DNA from 2 places in the Psychrobacillus sp. NPDC093200 genome. Region 1 is predicted to be linked to the other one. Evidence: predicted binding sites of a transcription regulator. Region 1 holds the regulator's gene; the other holds the start of a gene.
The links. The regulator LexA, encoded in region 1, represses DNA repair genes until DNA is damaged. The targets are predictions, from matches to a motif close to CGAACATATGTTCG.

Region 1 (9,269 bases):
TCTGCAGGTGGCTTAGGAGGATGTCCTTTTGCACCCGGTGCCACAGGAAATGTAGCAACTGAGGATGTTGTGAATATGCTACATAAAATGGATATTTCCACCAATATCAATATGGACGAATTATTAAAAGCAGTCAATATCGTTGCTCCATATGTTTCCAGACCAATTGAGACAGGGATGTATAGATTATATAAGAGCAAGTAGGAGCTGAGCTTATGAAAAAAAGAGTTATCGTTTGGACGAGTATTTTCACAAGTATTCTTACAGCAGTAGCCACTGTGTTTGGTTTTTTTCTCACGAATAAACTCATGTACATGAAGAAAAAAGAAGATGACTTTATATACAATAGAGAAATTACTTCCAAACGTTTAGATGAGGTCTGGTTTAATGCTGTAAACAAATTAGAACGGTGGATACCCTCGAAGAATGGTTACTCTCTGAAAGCGATTTTCATTGAACCTCTCCAAACGAAGAATTACGTCATCATTTGTCATGGTGTTACTGAGAATAAGATTAATTCGCTACGTTTTGTAAGAATGTTCGAAAGACTTGGCTTTAACTGCGTCGTCTATGATCATCGTAGACATGGTGATTCTGGAGGTAAAACGACAAGCTTTGGTTATTACGAAAAAATGGATTTACAGGCAATAGTGGAAGCAGTTCGGGAACGTGCAGGCGAAAAAGCGGTAATTGGGATACACGGGGAGTCAATGGGAGCAGCCACCACCCTGCTATATGCCGGTTCTATTATTGACGATGCAGACTTCTATATCTCAGATTGCGCATTCTCTGATTTTGAAGACCAGGTTTATCATTTACTTACCCAAACCACCCCACTTCGCTCTAGCTTAGCCATCCGATTTGCTAATCTCTTCTTAAAATGGCGAGATGGTTACACCTTGAATTTGGTATCTCCGATTGATGTAGTAGATAAAATAGAAAAACCTGTTTTATTTATTCATAGTATGGAGGATGATTTCATCTTGCCAAAGATGACAGAAGATTTATATGAAAAGAAAAAAGGACCTAAAATGCTCAAATTATTCGATGTAGGAGCACACGCTAAATCGTTTAATGAAAATAGCAAGGAATATGAAGAAGTTGTATCAGATTTTTTAAAGCAATATAGCTTGCTAGGGGAAAAATAGGCATTTCTAATTTGATTTTAAACGATTAATATTCCATTAATTAAGCATATTGAATAATAAAATTTTAAGATTAGGATTCCATTATAGAATTGGAATCCTCTTTTTATTTTTATTGATAACAAATCATTCCTAATTGAAATCTTTACATAATAAATTCAGAGTGAAAATCTCCTTAAAGAGAATCTATATTCTTTGGGAGTCTACTTTAATAAAATTCAACAAATATTTTTGAAGTAATCCTTTTTCATACTAGAAATAATCCTAAAATAAAATGAGTGTATATAAAAAACTGCAAACAGCTCAATTAGTTTGAGATGTTTACAGTCAGAAAGCACCCAATTAATGAGTGCCTTTAATTATTTGTTTTGCATTTTATTCATTTGGTTCATCATTTGTTTCACTTGTTTTTCGGATGGCTTACGACCCATCTGTGCCATCATCATACGTAGCATTTGTTCATTGATTGGTGGATTTTCTTTCAAATATTTCATCATATATTGTCGTGCTGCAAAAAATCCGATTACAACACCACCGATTAAAGCGACAATTACTATAACAACCCATATCCAAGTATCCAATTTTTCTCCTCCTTTACCAACTTCTCTACGTGTACAAGACACCAATTGAAATTATACTATAAATTTCATAGGCATTCTATATAAATTCTTTGATAAATAGCAATTCGAATACTTTTAAGAGAAAGTATTCGAATTGCAAAGAAGAATATTATTTTTGTAGTAGATTTTTCATCTTAGAAACAACATTTCCTACACTAAAGCCATATTCCTTCATTACGATCTCTCCAGGTGCACTTGCACCGAATTGGTCTATTGCAATAACGTCACCTTCGAATCCAACATAACGATGCCATCCAAGAGAAGATCCCATTTCAATAGCAAGGCGTTTTGTTAAGTTAGAAGGCAATACAGCATTTTTATATGCAGTATCTTGTTTTTCAAATCTATCCCATGATGGCATAGATACTACAGAAACTTGAATTCCTTCTTCTGCTAAAGCTTTTTGAGCCTCTACTGCTAGTCCAACCTCTGAACCTGTTGCAAGTAAGATACCCTCTGCATTTTCAACTGGTGAAACGATATAAGCTCCCTTTTCCACACCTTCACTAGCTTGGTCTACAGAACCTTTAAGTGTAGGTAAGTTTTGACGAGAAAGCACTAACACAGTTGGTTGATCCTTAGAGGATACAGCTAATTTCCATGCTTCCGCTGTTTCATTTGAATCAGCTGGACGGATTACTGATAAGCCTGGCATAGCTCTTAGTGAAGCTAAATGCTCAACTGGTTCATGAGTTGGTCCATCTTCCCCTACTGCAATACTATCATGAGTGAACACATATGTTACTGGCAATCCCATTAATGCGGATAGACGAATTGCAGGGCGTACATAATCACTGAATACGAAGAATGTCCCACCGAACACATGTAGACCGCCATGAAGGGCCATACCATTAAGAGCAGTTCCCATTGCAAACTCACGAACACCAAACCAGATGTTTTTGCCCGCATAGTTATCTGCAGAGAAATCTCCAGCATTTTTAATAGTCGTTTTGTTAGAACCAGCTAAGTCAGCACTTCCTCCGAAAAATGAAGGCAGATTTTGAGCGATAGCATTAATAGCTTCACCTGAAGCTGCTCTACTTGCTTGTGAAGTTCCTTCTTCATAAGTTTTAAGTGCATCTGCAAAGTTTGCAGGCATCTCTCCATTAATCGCTTGTTTTAGAGTTTGAGCTAGCTCTGGGAACTCTTTTTCATAAGTAGCTAATCTTTCGTTCCATGTAGCTTCTTCTTGAACACCTTGACGCTCAGCAGCTTCCTTGAAAGTTTCATAAACTTCCTCTGGTACATAGAAATCTTCTTCGAATAACCATTTATATTCTGCTTTAGCTAATAGAGATTCTTCTTTGCCAAGCGGCATACCATGAGCATCTGCTTTTCCGGAGCGGTTGGGAGAACCAAATCCAATAACTGTTTTCACTTCGATAATTGTTGGTTTATCGTTTTGTGATTTAGCTTTGTCGATTGCAGCTGAAATTGCTTCAATATCATTACCATCTTCTACATAAATATGGTTCCATCCGTATGATTCAAAACGTTTTTCAATGTTCTCAGAGAAAGATTTATGTAAATCTCCATCTAACGAAATATCATTACTATCATACAATACGATTAGTTTATCTAATTTTAAGTGTCCCGCTAGAGAAATAGCTTCAGCAGCTACACCTTCCATCAAATCTCCATCTCCGCATAATGCATACGTATAATGATCAACAATAGAATGTCCTTCTTGATTGTAAGTAGCAGCTAAATGCGCCTCTGCCATGGCCATACCTACAGCCATACCTATACCTTGTCCTAAAGGACCAGTTGTTGCTTCTACCCCTGCTGTGTGACGAAATTCTGGATGTCCGGGAGTTTTAGAGTTCCACTGTCTGAAGTTTTTAATCTCTTCCATAGGAAGATCATAACCACCAAGGTGTAGCAAGCTGTATAACAGCATTGAGCCATGACCTGCTGATAAAACAAAGCGGTCGCGGTTAAACCAATTAGGATTGCTTGGGTTGTGGCGTAAATGTTTTGTCCATAATGTGTACGCCATTGGTGCAGCTCCCATAGGAAGACCTGGATGACCAGAGTTTGCTTTATCGATTGCATCGATAGATAGAGTACGAATAGTCGTAATTGCTAATAGATCTGATTGTAATGACATGAATGACATCCTCTCGAACAAAATTTTTTCTATAATAATAGTTTAGACAACAATTCGCGTATTATCAATGGTTTCTGAAATGATTAGTTAATTCAGAAATTTACCCTTTTTCGCTTGTTGTACCTTTTCTGGTGTAACATCGTTTCCAGAAGGGTCGATAACTTTTACACTTTCTATTGTATCTCTCATTGTTGCTCTAAATGTTTCCAAATATTCTTTGCGCAAAGCACTTTGTTCCTTTGCTTCCTCAATAGATAATCCACTGGACTTAGACTTTTTTGCCAGCTCATTAATACGTGCTAGTTTTTCTTTACTTAACATATTTTTCATCCTTTCAACTAACTCTTATATAAAGGTATGAAAAAAACACACGAAGTGCAAGTCTTTACCCTTCGTGAGTCTCTTTAAATTCCATATATCTTCTATGTACAGTTGCTTTACTTATATTAAAACCTAATCCCTTTAATGTAGAGGTGATTTCCTCGTATGTGAGCCCTGCGTTCCGTAATCGGACAATTTCATCAACAGGTATATCTATTCGCTCTCTTCCCTCAGGGTTTCCTCGAGTTTTTAAATTCTTTTCTGGACGATAGCCTTTTGATATCGCGCGCTTCATTCCTCTTTTAATCTTGGCATTATGAATTTTACGTTGATATTCCTCCACCAAGGCAAGGATTTCTAAAAGCATAGAATCCATTTCATTTAAGTTTAATATACCTTTATCCTGTAACGTATAGACCGATGTGTTTGTTTTCTGAAGTAAATGAAGGACAGCCATTCTACCATTACCTCTACCTATTCTAGTTTCATCTTGCACAAACACCGCTTTGATATCATTTTCTTTTACATAATTGAGCATCTCTAATAGCCCGTCTCTCTCAACATCATATCCACTATGCTGATCTGCAAAAACCTGAGAAACCTCACTGCCCTGTTTTTTAGCAAAATCTATCAACTCTTCCTCTTGTCTCTCTAAAGAAGTTTCTTGTGTGGATTTGTCTGTACTTACTCGACAATAAATAACTGATTTCATTCTCCCGCTACCTCTGTTCCATAATTTAAGTGAAGGTTCTCACTTACTTTAGGAACAACTATAACATCCCCAGCTTTAATAGAGGTATCGTATAAATTATTCATTTCTATTACCTGACTAACCCATTCTTCCCTTGAATCTTCTATGCCATATTTTGTTGCAAGAGCCCATAAGGAATCCCCTTGTTCTATTTTGATGTGTGAGTCTTCCTCGTTTGTTATTGTATGTGAGATTACCATAGTTGTCATAAATATAAGATTTAGTCCTAAAAATAATGCTAAAAAATAATTGTTTTTTACCCAATTCATAAAAAAACCCCCAAAATTAGAATGTTTGTTCGGAATGTATGTTCTAATATTAATACGAACATTTGTTTTTGTCAACAAATATTAGAACCTATGTTTGCATAATTTTCAGGACACTGGTATACTATTAATAAGTATTAATCTAGTAGGGAATTTATTACTAAAAGAGGTGAACTCATTGAAGAAAGCGTCTAAAAGACAGGAAGATATTCTAGCTTTTATAAAGGAAGAAGTTCGTAAAAAAGGCTATCCACCATCCGTACGTGAAATTGGTGAGGCAGTAGGTCTTGCTTCAAGTTCTACTGTACATGGACACTTAGCAAGATTGGAAAGTAAAGGTTTAATTCGTAGAGACCCTACAAAACCACGTGCAATAGAAATATTAGATGGTTTAGAGGCTACTGTCGAAAGGCAGGGAGTTGTGCATGTTCCTTTAGTTGGGAAGGTTACAGCTGGTATGCCTATTACTGCAATTGAAAACGTTGAAGAATTCTTCCCGCTTCCTGAAACGTTTGGTACTTCAGATGATCACCTATTTATGTTAGAAATTATGGGTGATAGTATGATTGAAGCTGGAATCTTGAATGGAGATTATGTCATTGTTAAACAACAGCAATCTGCTAACAATGGGGACATCGTTGTAGCAATGACAGAAGAGGATGAAGCAACAGTAAAACGATTCTTTAAAGAAAAAACGTATTTCCGCCTACAGCCGGAGAACTCTGCGATGGATCCGATTATTGTTAATCAAGTCTCTATTTTAGGAAAAGTAGTAGGAGTTTACCGACATATTCACTAATGATTGCTTGACTTCTACAATTTTCATAGTATGATTACTTTGAGCCGATATCATATCTAACAAGAAAGTGGACATTTTTGTTTAGATCATCGAAAAACCCCTTCATGTTCGAGACATGAAGGGGTTTTGTTTATATTATTGCTTGTTTTGATTGTTTTGGTATTACATTCATTCCCTCTAAGAGAGTCTTTGCATCTTCATTAAAATAATGTTTGATGTCTTGTCTTATTAGCAAGGACGGGTTATCTCTTATTATCATTCTCAAAGCTCTAACGTCAAATTTCGTAGCATGCTTATTAATCGTGTAAATCAAGGAAACTTCTTGGCGAGTTAAAGGCTGGGCTCCTGATTCTAGGGTGTCGTTTATGTAAACTAACACACTTCTCGCATTGTCAATAAGTAAATGTTTATTTATATTAACTAGATTTAGATTTTCCTCTATATATTTTCTTGCTGAAGCATAATCTAACTTTTCTATACTATGATTAATCACATTAATTAATTCATTTGCATCCACATTCTATCCCTCCACTATTTCCGGAATTACAGATATATAAGTAGCATTGTACTATATTAACATCAAATTTGTAAGCTCTTTATCCTATTTTAATTCATCGGAACAATAAAAAATATTTAGAAATTCATAAATGAATACATTTGTTTATTAAAATTTATATTTACATTATTTAATATATGTTAATAGAAAGGATTGATTTATTTGGCTTTTCCATATCGGAATGATTACAGAAAAACGTTATTACCTTATTTAAATAGTTTACAAGAAGAAAGCTGGTTTAAAACCTCACCAACCTATCCAAATAATTTGGCATGGGTTATTTCACATATTGCTACTAGTGAGGATTTCTGGATTAATGAAGTGGCACTCCAACAAAAGTTAGTTTTGACTTTAGACAAAAACTCCTCTTCGTTCGAAATACTTAAAGCTTATCAAGATATTCGCATACATACAGACGGAATATTAAATAACTTAACTGATCAACAGTTTAATCAACTGATTGAAGTCCCTAAATTTTCTGATGGTTGGATTCCTCCTTCTCCCCCAACCTATAACTGGGTATTCCATCATATATATAGTCACGAAGCATACCACATAGGACAAATTGGCATCATAGCTCATTTCAATGGTTTTCCTAAACCTCTTTTTTAAATTAGCTTCATTGTCCAACTGAGAATATTGTTCAAAAATTATTTAATGGGGGTGAAACAATTGATCCCATTATTTCGCTACATTAATTTGGCTCTTCTATCCTCAAATCTTTAGATTCAACAAAAAAGGAAGGACTAGAATAAAAATTCTTGTCTTCCTTTTTTTGTTTCTGCTGTTGTTGATTGAAAAGTAATATCTATATGCGTCCCTCCAATTCCACATCTGATTATTTAAGAGCTACATAGTAGGACTTTTCTTCTCCATGCCACTTCATGCCTCAATATTTATTTTCCATAAAAATGTTATTTAAATACATTTTCTAATCCTACTGTTCTCGTAACCTGTCGTATATATCCACGCTAACAAAAACCCGTTTTCCTTCCTTATAGCAGTGACTTCATTTTAAGAGATGAATATAGTAAATAAGTGCATATTTTAAAGCCGACTGAAATCCCCTTTCTTATCGTGAGAAATAATAAATCAAGTACAGGAACTAACGCCAGACCTTACATTTGCTCAACTAAATCCTTGTAAAAGCAACAATATTTTTTTTTCATCTTAAACCAAGTTATACAATATGTTCTTAGCTTTTTTTAATAAGCACAGGATTAAAAGCCAAAAGGAGTTTTTTTCATAATGCGAAAATGGTTATTTTTAATAATGGTTTCTTGTATGTTGGGCCTTACTGCTTGCTCCGTAGCAAAGGAGGAAGAAAAACCTGAAAAAGAGATAGAGAAAGTAGTAACAAAAGAAGAGAATGCGGCTGAGGAAGTAAACAAATCAGATTCAAAAGAAGAGGCAACAGTACCTGAGGAGGAAATGGTATCTACAGATAAGGAACTGGTGCAATACTATGTGGACGATGTGAGAGTAGCTTATATGGAGGTAACAGATTTAGCAGTACGCTGGGATGAACTAAGATTTGGATCATCCAATGGTCAATTGGACAGCTATACATTTGCCACTGCTATTTACGAGGAAATTCTTCCACAAAATATGTTTGTTTTAGAAAACATTGAAGCTATTATTCCTCCAAATGATGATATTGCAGCCACGCATGAAATATTAATAGATGCTATTAGCAAGCAACATATCGCATTCAGTGAAATTGCTGCTGGTCTAGATGCGAATGATCCAGACAAGATAACTAAAGCAAATGAAATTCTAAATGAGGTTAGGAAATTGGATCGCGAGTTTTCAAGAAAAATGGAGGCTCTTATTAAAGAATACGGAATCCAATAACATTGCAATTCTATTAACCTTTTTTTGATGACTGATCGCCCTTGTTTAGCGACCAGTCTTATACATACAATAATTTTCATTTTTATATTGTGATAAAAAAACAATGTTCTTCTTTCAAAATGCCTATTAAGTAATGGCCTCCCTATGCTCTTCCAGCCTATGACCTATACACAAAAAGACGTAATCTAAAAGAGTCTCCCCTAAATAATCGAATAACACGTTAAAGTATTTACTTTTTCTCTCATCTCTTTTTTTACTGTTTGATTGTAACAACAAAATATCTCTTTGCTCTCATAAAAAACAGTATTAATGGGCATTCTGTTAATGTTTAAATGTAATTCTACATATGACAGGTGGAGAAGAATAATGGGAAATTCAAAAGAACCTTTTTATAAGAAGTGGTGGTTCTGGGTAATCGTCGTAATTTTTGTTATTGCACTTGCATCAATCGGCGGAGATGATGAGCCAGTCAACGATATAGCTACCGAGAAAACCACAGAAGACAATAAAAACGAAGCTTCAACGACTAATGATTCAAAAACAGACGAGGATAAACAAGAAAAGAAAAATGAAGGAAAGATTAAATCAGGGACATACAAGGTTGGTACTGATATATCCGCAGGAGAATATATAGTGTTTGCTAATGGCTACACATATATAGAAAGTTCAAAAGACAGCTCAGGTAAATTGGAAGGTATTATTTTCAACGATAATTTAAGTAAGGATTCCCATTCCTATGTGACGCTTCACGATGGAGAATATTTTAAGTTTCAGGATGGTGATATGTATTCTATTGAGCAAGCTCCTTCTATAGTTCCTATTGATGGTATTTATAAAGACGGTATGT
Region 2 (9,269 bases), on a different contig from region 1:
ACAAGGAATTGCCACTGGAATAAAGATTTGGGTAAAAAATAAAAACTAAAAAAAGTAGAAGGGTGTTTGTGAACATCCCCTTCTACCTTTTTCCTACCTATTGCACTTTCTTAAGCGTACCAACTCTATATAATTTTGAAGGACTTTATAAAGAAAAGACCAAGTCAACAAATGACTTGGTCTTAGTTGTTTATTATGCTTCCGTTGTATATCTAACTAAAACGGATCCTGTTTTAGCATCTCCATATACTCGTAACGGCTCTCCCTCAGAGTCTACTACTTTTGTGAAGCCTACTTTTTTATTGAGAAGCTGCTCAGATTGGTTTAACTGAGTTACATCAGAAAGCTGCACATCTATACGCCCTAACTGTGTAGAAGTTTCGCCTTTTAAAGAAACGTTTTTAGGTACATAAATTTCAACAGTACCTGCTACCGCTGTTCCTTCGATTTTACGTGCTTCTTTGTCTTTCGTTGTCAGAATTACATGCCCACTAACCGAAGAGCCTTCTATGTCCTTCAATTTTCCATCTACGTAAATGCGGCCATTCATCGTTTCTACCTCAACGGTGTCACCTTCAACATTTTGAACCTGGACTGAGCCATTTACAGTTTCTATGTCTGCTCTATGGAACTTACTATCTTCCAATTCCACCTTACCGTTTGTTGTCTTAATCTTAAAGGTTTTAGATTCTAGGTTTTTCGCAATGAAATCACCGTTAAACAAACGCGCAGAAATATGATTATATTCTTTTTCTGGTATATAAAGTGCTACTTGTACGGCTACCGTTTTCATATCACTATAAACACGTAATTTATTTCCTTCAGTAGTAAAGATAAACTCATTTTGGAATCTTGTTCTTGCTTCTTCCTCTGTAGAATTTTTAAAGGATTTTACCTTCACTGTAGCGTGGGTAAAAGGCTCCTCAGATGGATGAATTTCCACTTTACCATTTGCAAGATTAATCGCGATATCCTCAAATTGTATATCTTCTTTTACAAATTTTTCTTCAAACGTAACCGGATCACTTAATTTAACTTCAAACTCGAAATCCTTCATCTTATCTACAGTTCCTTGCATGAATTGCATGAAGCGATCTCCTACCATAGTAAAATCACGTTTCAGCTCTTCGATAAAATCAGTATTTCCTTGTCTCGTTTGGTGCGTTTTTTCTTTTTCTTTTTCTTCAAACTTCTGCTCATTTACTTGGGGAGTGACTATTGTTGCTTGCTTACCGAGCTCTTCTAAAAGTGCTAGTGCTTCCTGTGCAGTAATCGTGCCGTTTTCAACCATATCTAAAATACGTTTACGTTCCTCTTGCATAGTGAAAGGCCTCCTCATAAATTAAAAGTGTATTGCAAATTTCTTCCTATTAGTTATACGTTCTATGAGTCAAAAAGTTTCATTGAAGCTTTTTGAGTTTTTTAACTTTTTGTAGTTGCTTTGTTAATGCCTTCTTCCATTCTTTTACGGTCACGCTCTAATATAGTTTTTAAATACTTACCAGTATAGGAATTCTTGGCTTCTGCAATTTTTTCTGGTGTTCCAGATGCTAGGATTGTTCCACCTTTATCGCCACCCTCTGGTCCCAAATCAATTAAGTAATCAGCTGTTTTAATGACGTCCAAATTATGTTCAATGACTAGAACAGTATCTCCATTTTCAACTAAGCGCTGTAAAACAATAAGTAATCTTGCAATGTCATCGACATGTAACCCTGTAGTTGGCTCATCCAAAATATAAAATGACTTACCATTAGAGCGCTTATGTAGCTCTGAAGCCAGTTTCACACGTTGCGCTTCTCCACCAGAAAGAGTGGTTGCGGGCTGACCAAGTTCCATATAACCTAGCCCCACATCAAAAAGGGTTTGTATTTTACGACTGATTTTCGGATGGTTTTCAAAGAAAGCAACCCCTTCTTCTACTGTCATCTTCAAAATGTCCGAAATGCTTTTTCCTTTATATAATACTTCCAGTGTCTCTCGATTATAGCGTTTACCATGACATATCTCGCAAGGTACATAAACATCCGGTAAAAAGTGCATCTCGATTTTGATAATTCCATCGCCTCGACAAGCCTCACAGCGTCCACCTTTTACATTAAAGCTGAAGCGTCCTTTTTTATATCCTCTAATCTTAGCCTCATTAGTCGTTGCAAAGAGATCTCTTATATCATCAAAAACGCCAGTATAAGTGGCAGGATTTGAGCGAGGTGTGCGTCCAATCGGCGACTGATCGATATCAATCACCTTATCTAGCATTTCAATTCCCTCTATTGCTTTATGTGCACCTGGCAACGTTCTAGCTCGGTTAATGTTGTGTGCTAATGATTTATACAGAATTTCGTTGACCAATGTACTTTTCCCAGAGCCAGATACACCTGTCACAGCTGTAAATACCCCTAGTGGAATATCGACATTAACATTTTTCAGGTTATTTTCCTTAGCACCTTTAATCTTAATAAAACGACCATCCGGTTTTCTTCTTTCTAGAGGAAGAGGGATAAACTTTTTCCCGCTTAAATATTGTCCTGTAAGAGAATTTTTATCTTTCATTACCTCTTCAGGAGTTCCGGCAGCTACTATTTGTCCACCATGTACTCCTGCTCCTGGACCTACATCAATCAAATAATCAGCAGCCATCATCGTATCTTCATCATGTTCTACAACGATTAAAGTGTTTCCTATATCTCGCATATCCTTCAGAGTTGCTACTAAACGGTCATTGTCTCTTTGGTGTAGACCGATAGAAGGTTCATCAAGAATATAAAGCACACCCGTAAGACGAGAGCCTATTTGGGTCGCTAAACGAATTCGTTGAGCCTCTCCTCCAGATAACGTCCCAGATGCCCGATTCAGAGTCAAATAATTTAGTCCCACATTATCTAGAAAGCTAAGTCGTTCATCAATTTCTCTTAAAACTAATCGAGCGATTTGCATATCCTTCTCTGACAATGTCAGTTCACTGAAAAATTTATTTGCTTCCTCAATCGAAAATCTAGAAACTTGGCCAATATGCAATGAATCTATTTTCACCGCCATCGTTTCTTCCTTTAAACGGTAGCCCTTACAAGTAGGACAATCATGCTCTGCCATATACTTTTCCATTTGCTCACGAATATAATCAGAGGACGTATCTTTATAACGTCTTTCGATGTTAGCAAGTACACCTTCGAATTGAATCGAATTGTCCCTTACTTGGCCATATTCGTTTTGATAACGGAAACGAATTTTGTCCTTTCCTGAACCGTACATAATTTTGTTCCACTGATCAATAGGTAATTTCTCAACTGGAACATTCATTTTTATTTTGTAATGCTTACACACTGCCTCTAATAGTTTCGGATAGTATTGAGAGCTCGTAGGCTGCCATGCTACAATGGCTCCCTCTTCCAAAGTTAATGATTTATCTGGAACAACTAAATCTGGATTGACCTCTAACTTGGTGCCTAACCCATCACAATCTGTACACGCACCAAATGGACTGTTAAACGAAAACATTCTCGGCTCTAGCTCGCCAATGGAAAAGCCACATATTGGACATGCATGATGCTCGCTAAATAGTAGCTCCTCTTGTTCCATCACATCTATTAGAACTCGTCCATCTCCGAGTCGCAACGCAGATTCTAAGGAATCGCTTAATCGTGCAGCTATACCTTCTTTTAATACAACTCGGTCGATGACTACTTCAATATTATGTTTTTTATTTTTATCTAAGTTTATATCGTCATCTAAGTCTATTAAATCTCCATTAATGCGAACGCGTACATATCCTTGCTTTTTCATGTCTTCTAGTAATTTCACATGAGTTCCTTTACGACCAGAAACAATCGGAGCAAGAATCTGCATTTTAGTTCTTTCTGGATACTCGCTTAATCGGTCAACCATTTGCTCAATTGTTTGCGAGGATATTTCAATTCCATGGTTTGGACAAATTGGCTTCCCTACCCGAGCATATAACAATCGCATATAATCATAAATTTCTGTAACAGTTGCTACTGTAGATCTTGGATTTTTACTTGTCGTCTTTTGATCAATCGAAATGGCCGGTGATAGCCCTTCTATTGAATCAACGTCTGGTTTATCCATTTGGCCTAGAAACTGTCTTGCGTATGCCGATAAGGATTCTACATAACGTCGTTGTCCTTCAGCATAGATAGTGTCAAAGGCTAAGGAAGACTTACCAGAACCAGACAAACCTGTCATAACGACAAGCTTATCTCTTGGTATTTTGATACTTATATCTTTTAAATTATTTGTACGAGCACCTTGAATATTAATCTCTTGGTTTTTCACCAATCATCATCCTTCCAGCTTGAGCTCCAGAATTGCATCACGTAATTCAGCAGCTCGTTCAAAGTTAAGCGCCTTTGCAGCATCTTTCATTTCTTTTTCTAGCTTTTCTAGTAGTTTACCCTTTTCCTCTTTAGTTAAGACTTTTCCACTAGTTAATTGCTGTGCATAGCTTTCCTCTTCTTCAGCCACTTGAGAGGCTCTAATTACTTCTCTTATCTTCTTCACAATTGTTTTAGGTGTAATGCCATGCTTTTCGTTATATTCCATTTGAATTGTACGACGACGCTTCGTTTCATCGATTGCTTTTTTCATGGAATCTGTCATTTTATCTGCATACATAATAACTTCTCCGTTGGAGTTTCGGGCTGCTCGACCAATCGTTTGAATCAATGAACGCTCCGAACGTAGGAATCCTTCCTTATCGGCATCCAAAATAGCAACTAGTGAAACCTCTGGCAAGTCTAACCCCTCTCGCAACAGGTTAATGCCGATTAAAACATCATAAGTACCTAATCGAAGCTCTCGAATAATCTCAATTCGTTCTAAGGTTTTTATCTCAGAATGTAAATACTGCACCTTAATGCCTATTTCTTTTAAATAATCCGTTAAATCCTCGGACATCTTTTTCGTCAAAGTAGTTATCAGTACTCGTTCATTTTTTGCCGATCTTTCATAAATCTCATTGATTAAATCATCTATTTGACCTTCAATAGGTTTTACGGTAATGATTGGATCCAATAAACCAGTTGGGCGAATAATTTGTTCAACCATTTCTGGTGTATGCTCCAATTCATATGGTCCCGGTGTTGCTGATACATAGATTGCTTGTTTTACATGTCCCTCAAATTCCTGGAATGTTAGAGGTCTATTATCTAAAGCTGATGGCAAACGGAAGCCGTAATTCACTAATACTGATTTACGAGCCTGGTCCCCATTATACATTCCTCTAACCTGAGGTAACGAAACGTGACTTTCATCTATTACGAGCAAGAAATCCTCTGGAAAATAATCTAATAATGTATAGGGTGTCGCTCCTGCTTCTCTTAATGTTAAGTGACGAGAATAGTTTTCTATTCCAGAGCAGAATCCCATTTCCTCCATCATTTCTAAATCATAATTGGTCCGTTGCTCCAATCTCTGAGCTTCTAACAATTTATCCTCACTGCGAAGGATAGTTAGTTGCTCTTCTAGCTCTTGACGAATATTATTAATCGCTATTTTCATTTTTTCTTCTCTAGTTACGAAGTGGGATGCAGGGAAAATAGCTACATGGTCACGCTCTCCTAATATTTCTCCTGTTAATGCGTTTACTTCACGAATTCTATCTATTTCATCACCAAAAAATTCTACCCTTAGGCATCTCTCATCTCGGGAAGCAGGGAATATCTCCACCACATCTCCACGGACACGGAATGTTCCACGAGTAAAATTAATATCATTACGTTCATATTGAACATCTACAAGCTTTCTTAATAGCTGATTCCTATCGATTTCCATACCTGTTCTTAAAGACACAACCATCTCTCTATATTCTTCTGGATTCCCTAAACCATAAATGCAGGAAACTGAAGCGATGATAATGACATCCTTACGCTCAAATAATGAGGAAGTGGCAGAATGTCGTAATTTATCTATTTCTTCATTTATACTTGAATCTTTCTCTATATAAGTATCTGTTTGTGGTACGTATGCCTCTGGTTGAAAGTAGTCATAATAACTAACAAAGTATTCTACTGCATTGTTAGGAAAGAATTCCTTGAACTCACTATATAGTTGTCCTGCCAGTGTTTTGTTATGGGCCATTACAAGGGTTGGCTTATTGATTTGTTGAATTACATTAGAAATAGTAAAGGTCTTACCGGTACCTGTGGCCCCTAGTAATGTTTGATGCTTTTTACCTTTCTTTACTCCTTTAACTAGTTCTTTAATCGCTTCTACTTGATCCCCTGCCGGCTCATACGGAGATTGTAAATCAAAGATTTGTTCCATATGTTTGCCTCCCGTGTGCTTAATAAATTTAGTGTAACATAATCATTTTTCTAACACTATTAAAACGAACATACGTTTTAAAACTTTTTATTTTGAGGATGTTGGACTATTGATGTAGCAACGTTTGAATAAAATATTACTCCTTGTATTACTACCCTCTTTTCAAGAAAAAGCTACATAAGATTCTAATTTGTCAAAGAGTAAAGGAATAATTTTTATTTTTGTTTCTACAAGAAGCCCTTACTATCTTAGAAAAATTGAAGTCCACTTATTTGAAGAAATCGTTTTAAACGATGAATCTTACTGCCTACATTGATTTACGCATTCTGCGCGATGACCATCATCCAAACAACTAAGTGAAACTTGTTCATTTTTAATGGCAAGGCTCTATTTATGAAATTAACTCATTTTTAAATTCAACTCCATAAATAGAAAAAAGCCGCTCTGCATAAGCGGCTTTTGTTTAACTCTTTAGTTGGAGCAAAACATTTGTATATTCGTTAAATGCTTTTCTGTCCTTACGATCCAACGCCTCATCTATCAACTCTAGTAATCGATAACTCCTTTGCTCCCGGTGGACAACATTTAAAAACATATCAAGATAAATTTCGTTTAACAATTTTTCTGCGGAGCTTTCTTTCCCTGTTTGTCCCATTGCTTTCATAAAATCTGTATATGAATATTGTTTGTCCATTATAATCACCCCGATGCCTTTTTTATATTATATAAAAGCTAAAGGCTACTTGCAATCATTTTAAGAAAATTTAGATTATATAGTAAACATCAAATATTTTAATAATTAGATATATTAACTTGATTTATTTCCAAATTTAACTATAATTTAAATTATATTATACTAAGGAGTGAAATTTTCTGGCAAAAAAATATGAGAATAAATCCCATCTTATTTCCTTTGAAACAGCGTCCCTTCAACCTTTAGTAGTAAATAACAAAGTTTACACGAAAGTTATTAATTTTTCTGGCGAGTCTTTCATTGTAAGTAAAAAGCCATATGAAATTGTTCGCTACTCCTGTGCTTTCTACGGTTCTTCCTTTCAACATGCTGTAAACTTGTCTCGAGAAACCATTGGTAACCACTTTAAGCTTCCAATTGTACTTGCGCATGACTATGGTTCGCCTTGTATTTTGCTTCCTATCCTTTCTCCTAAATCTGATTTAAATATCTGGTTTTCCTTTCAAGCAATTGAAGCATTCTACCCTACTCAAAAAGGCTCTACTATCGTCTTACCGAACGGTGATACAATTGATGTTCCTGTTTCTACGAATACTATCAGCCGTCAGATTGCCTATTCCAATATCTTAAGTACCCATTTCCTTAAAAGAATGAGCCATCTTTTAAACCACGGTTTTATAACTTCCAGACATGCGGTTCGAAAAACGTTACCAATCGATTAGGAAATGGTTAAGTACATTGTAAGTAGTTCTTCTACGCGGTTACGAAGACGGACATTCAAATAACGTCGATGCTCCTCATAGCCACCATGAAAAAATACATATTCTGTGAACATATCATCTCCTTCTCCTCGGAGCACTTTCATACTATGCCTCCTCATGTAAATATGTGTGTCTTTTAACTCTTTTTGTACCTGCTTCACTGCTTCTTCGACAATGTTTATATATGGTCTGTTTAATTTGAAGGGAGCCTTTTCAAAAATCGTCCGATCCTTTTCCAAGATGGTAAATACCATAGGAAGATAAATCATATTTTCAAAATAAGGAATTGCCTCTTCAGGTATTAATGGCATCTTAATCACCTTTCTTTTTAAGAACACTTGTTCTTATTATATTACAACTTATCAAAGAAAATGCAATGGAAAGAAAAGAAATTCAATAAAAAAACTGCCAATCCGAAAATTGGCAGTAGTATTATTGAGTAACTATTTCAGAAGCCCATCGACGGGCCTCCTTATAAAAGTTATTAAGTGAGGGGAAATCAATACCAATTGTCTCAGCACCTTCAAACATATCAGTCCAGCGTACCTCGTCATAAGCAATAGTTAAGTCTAAGAAAGCCGTCAGGTCTGTTTTAGTACCAGACAGAGTCGCTGCTACTTCATCTGAAAGAGGTAATTCTCTTACTAGTTGCTCCATTTCTCTATGCAATAATGTATCCATTAAGGAGAACATCCCTACCAGTAAATATTCAGAGGAATTATGTAGACGCTTTTCTTTCGCTAACAGCTCACAAAATTTCGCTCTAAACAAGGATGCCTCTATAATAGCTAGTCCGTCTCCGTTATGTGTGTTATGTGCTTCACGCAGCATTAATACATGAATCCAATGATTGATTTCCTCAAGCCCGAGCATCAATACACCCTGCTTGATCGATCGAACCTTGGAGCGAGTTTTAATAGCTGATGAATTAATCAATTTGAGCACCTTAAAGGTCAAAGAAACATCACGTTCAATTTCAATAGCTATTTCATCCAAAGTGGCTTCCTCATTGCGCAAAAGACTAATCAGTCTCAAATACTGCATTATATTACCTGGAATCTCCGTGGACTTAATGATTTCAGGTTTGGCAAAAAAGTAGCCTTGAAACAATTTATAGCCTGCTGCCTTTGCCTCATAGAAATCGATACGGGTTTCAATCTTCTCTGCAAGCAAAACTATATGAGGATAATTAGTTTGAACAATCTTTTCAACAGCATTTCGCTCCTCTATTGAGCTAGAAAGAAAGTCTATTTTGATGAAGTTAACAATACTAAATAATTCTTCATAGTAAAGGACATTATTTTTCAGTACAAAATCATCTAATGCCAAGAGGAAGCCCATTGCTTTTATCTGTCTAATATTTTGTATAATACTTGGGGTAATTATAATGTCCTCTAAAATCTCCACCACAATTCTGTTGGAAGGAAATCTTTTTAAAACTTCCTTATCGAGAAGATTTTCAGTAAAGTTGATAAAGCATAGCTTATCACCTGCAAGCTCATTTATACCTATAGTAAGAAATGAATGCGTTA

Region 2: uvrB (excinuclease ABC subunit UvrB) is a predicted target of LexA. The motif match lies at 6,348-6,361, and genes of this name have one in related genera.

The regions. Positions count from the first base shown of each region.
Region 1 covers NZ_JBNNVC010000002.1:1,084,619-1,093,887, forward strand. The annotation lists gene ACQKNZ_RS13160 (hydroxymethylglutaryl-CoA lyase) at 1-204, shown strand, start outside; gene ACQKNZ_RS13165 (alpha/beta hydrolase) at 216-1,148, shown strand; gene ACQKNZ_RS13170 (YneF family protein) at 1,505-1,726, opposite strand; gene tkt (transketolase) at 1,875-3,875, opposite strand; gene ACQKNZ_RS13180 (DUF896 domain-containing protein) at 3,963-4,196, opposite strand; gene ACQKNZ_RS13185 (YneB family resolvase-like protein) at 4,261-4,908, opposite strand; gene yneA (cell division suppressor protein YneA) at 4,905-5,216, opposite strand; gene lexA (transcriptional repressor LexA) at 5,392-6,012, shown strand; gene ACQKNZ_RS13200 (hypothetical protein) at 6,143-6,529, opposite strand; gene ACQKNZ_RS13205 (DinB family protein) at 6,731-7,180, shown strand; gene ACQKNZ_RS13210 (hypothetical protein) at 7,817-8,422, shown strand; gene ACQKNZ_RS13215 (hypothetical protein) at 8,789-9,269, shown strand, end outside.
Region 2 covers NZ_JBNNVC010000003.1:190,663-199,931, forward strand. The annotation lists gene ACQKNZ_RS14460 (N-acetylmuramoyl-L-alanine amidase family protein) at 1-49, shown strand, start outside; gene ACQKNZ_RS14465 (DUF4097 family beta strand repeat-containing protein) at 194-1,321, opposite strand; gene uvrA (excinuclease ABC subunit UvrA) at 1,423-4,293, opposite strand; gene uvrB (excinuclease ABC subunit UvrB) at 4,300-6,282, opposite strand; gene ACQKNZ_RS14480 (IDEAL domain-containing protein) at 6,746-6,976, opposite strand; gene ACQKNZ_RS14485 (competence protein ComK) at 7,189-7,698, shown strand; gene ACQKNZ_RS14490 (hypothetical protein) at 7,695-8,048, opposite strand; gene ACQKNZ_RS14495 (EAL and HDOD domain-containing protein) at 8,170-9,269, opposite strand, start outside.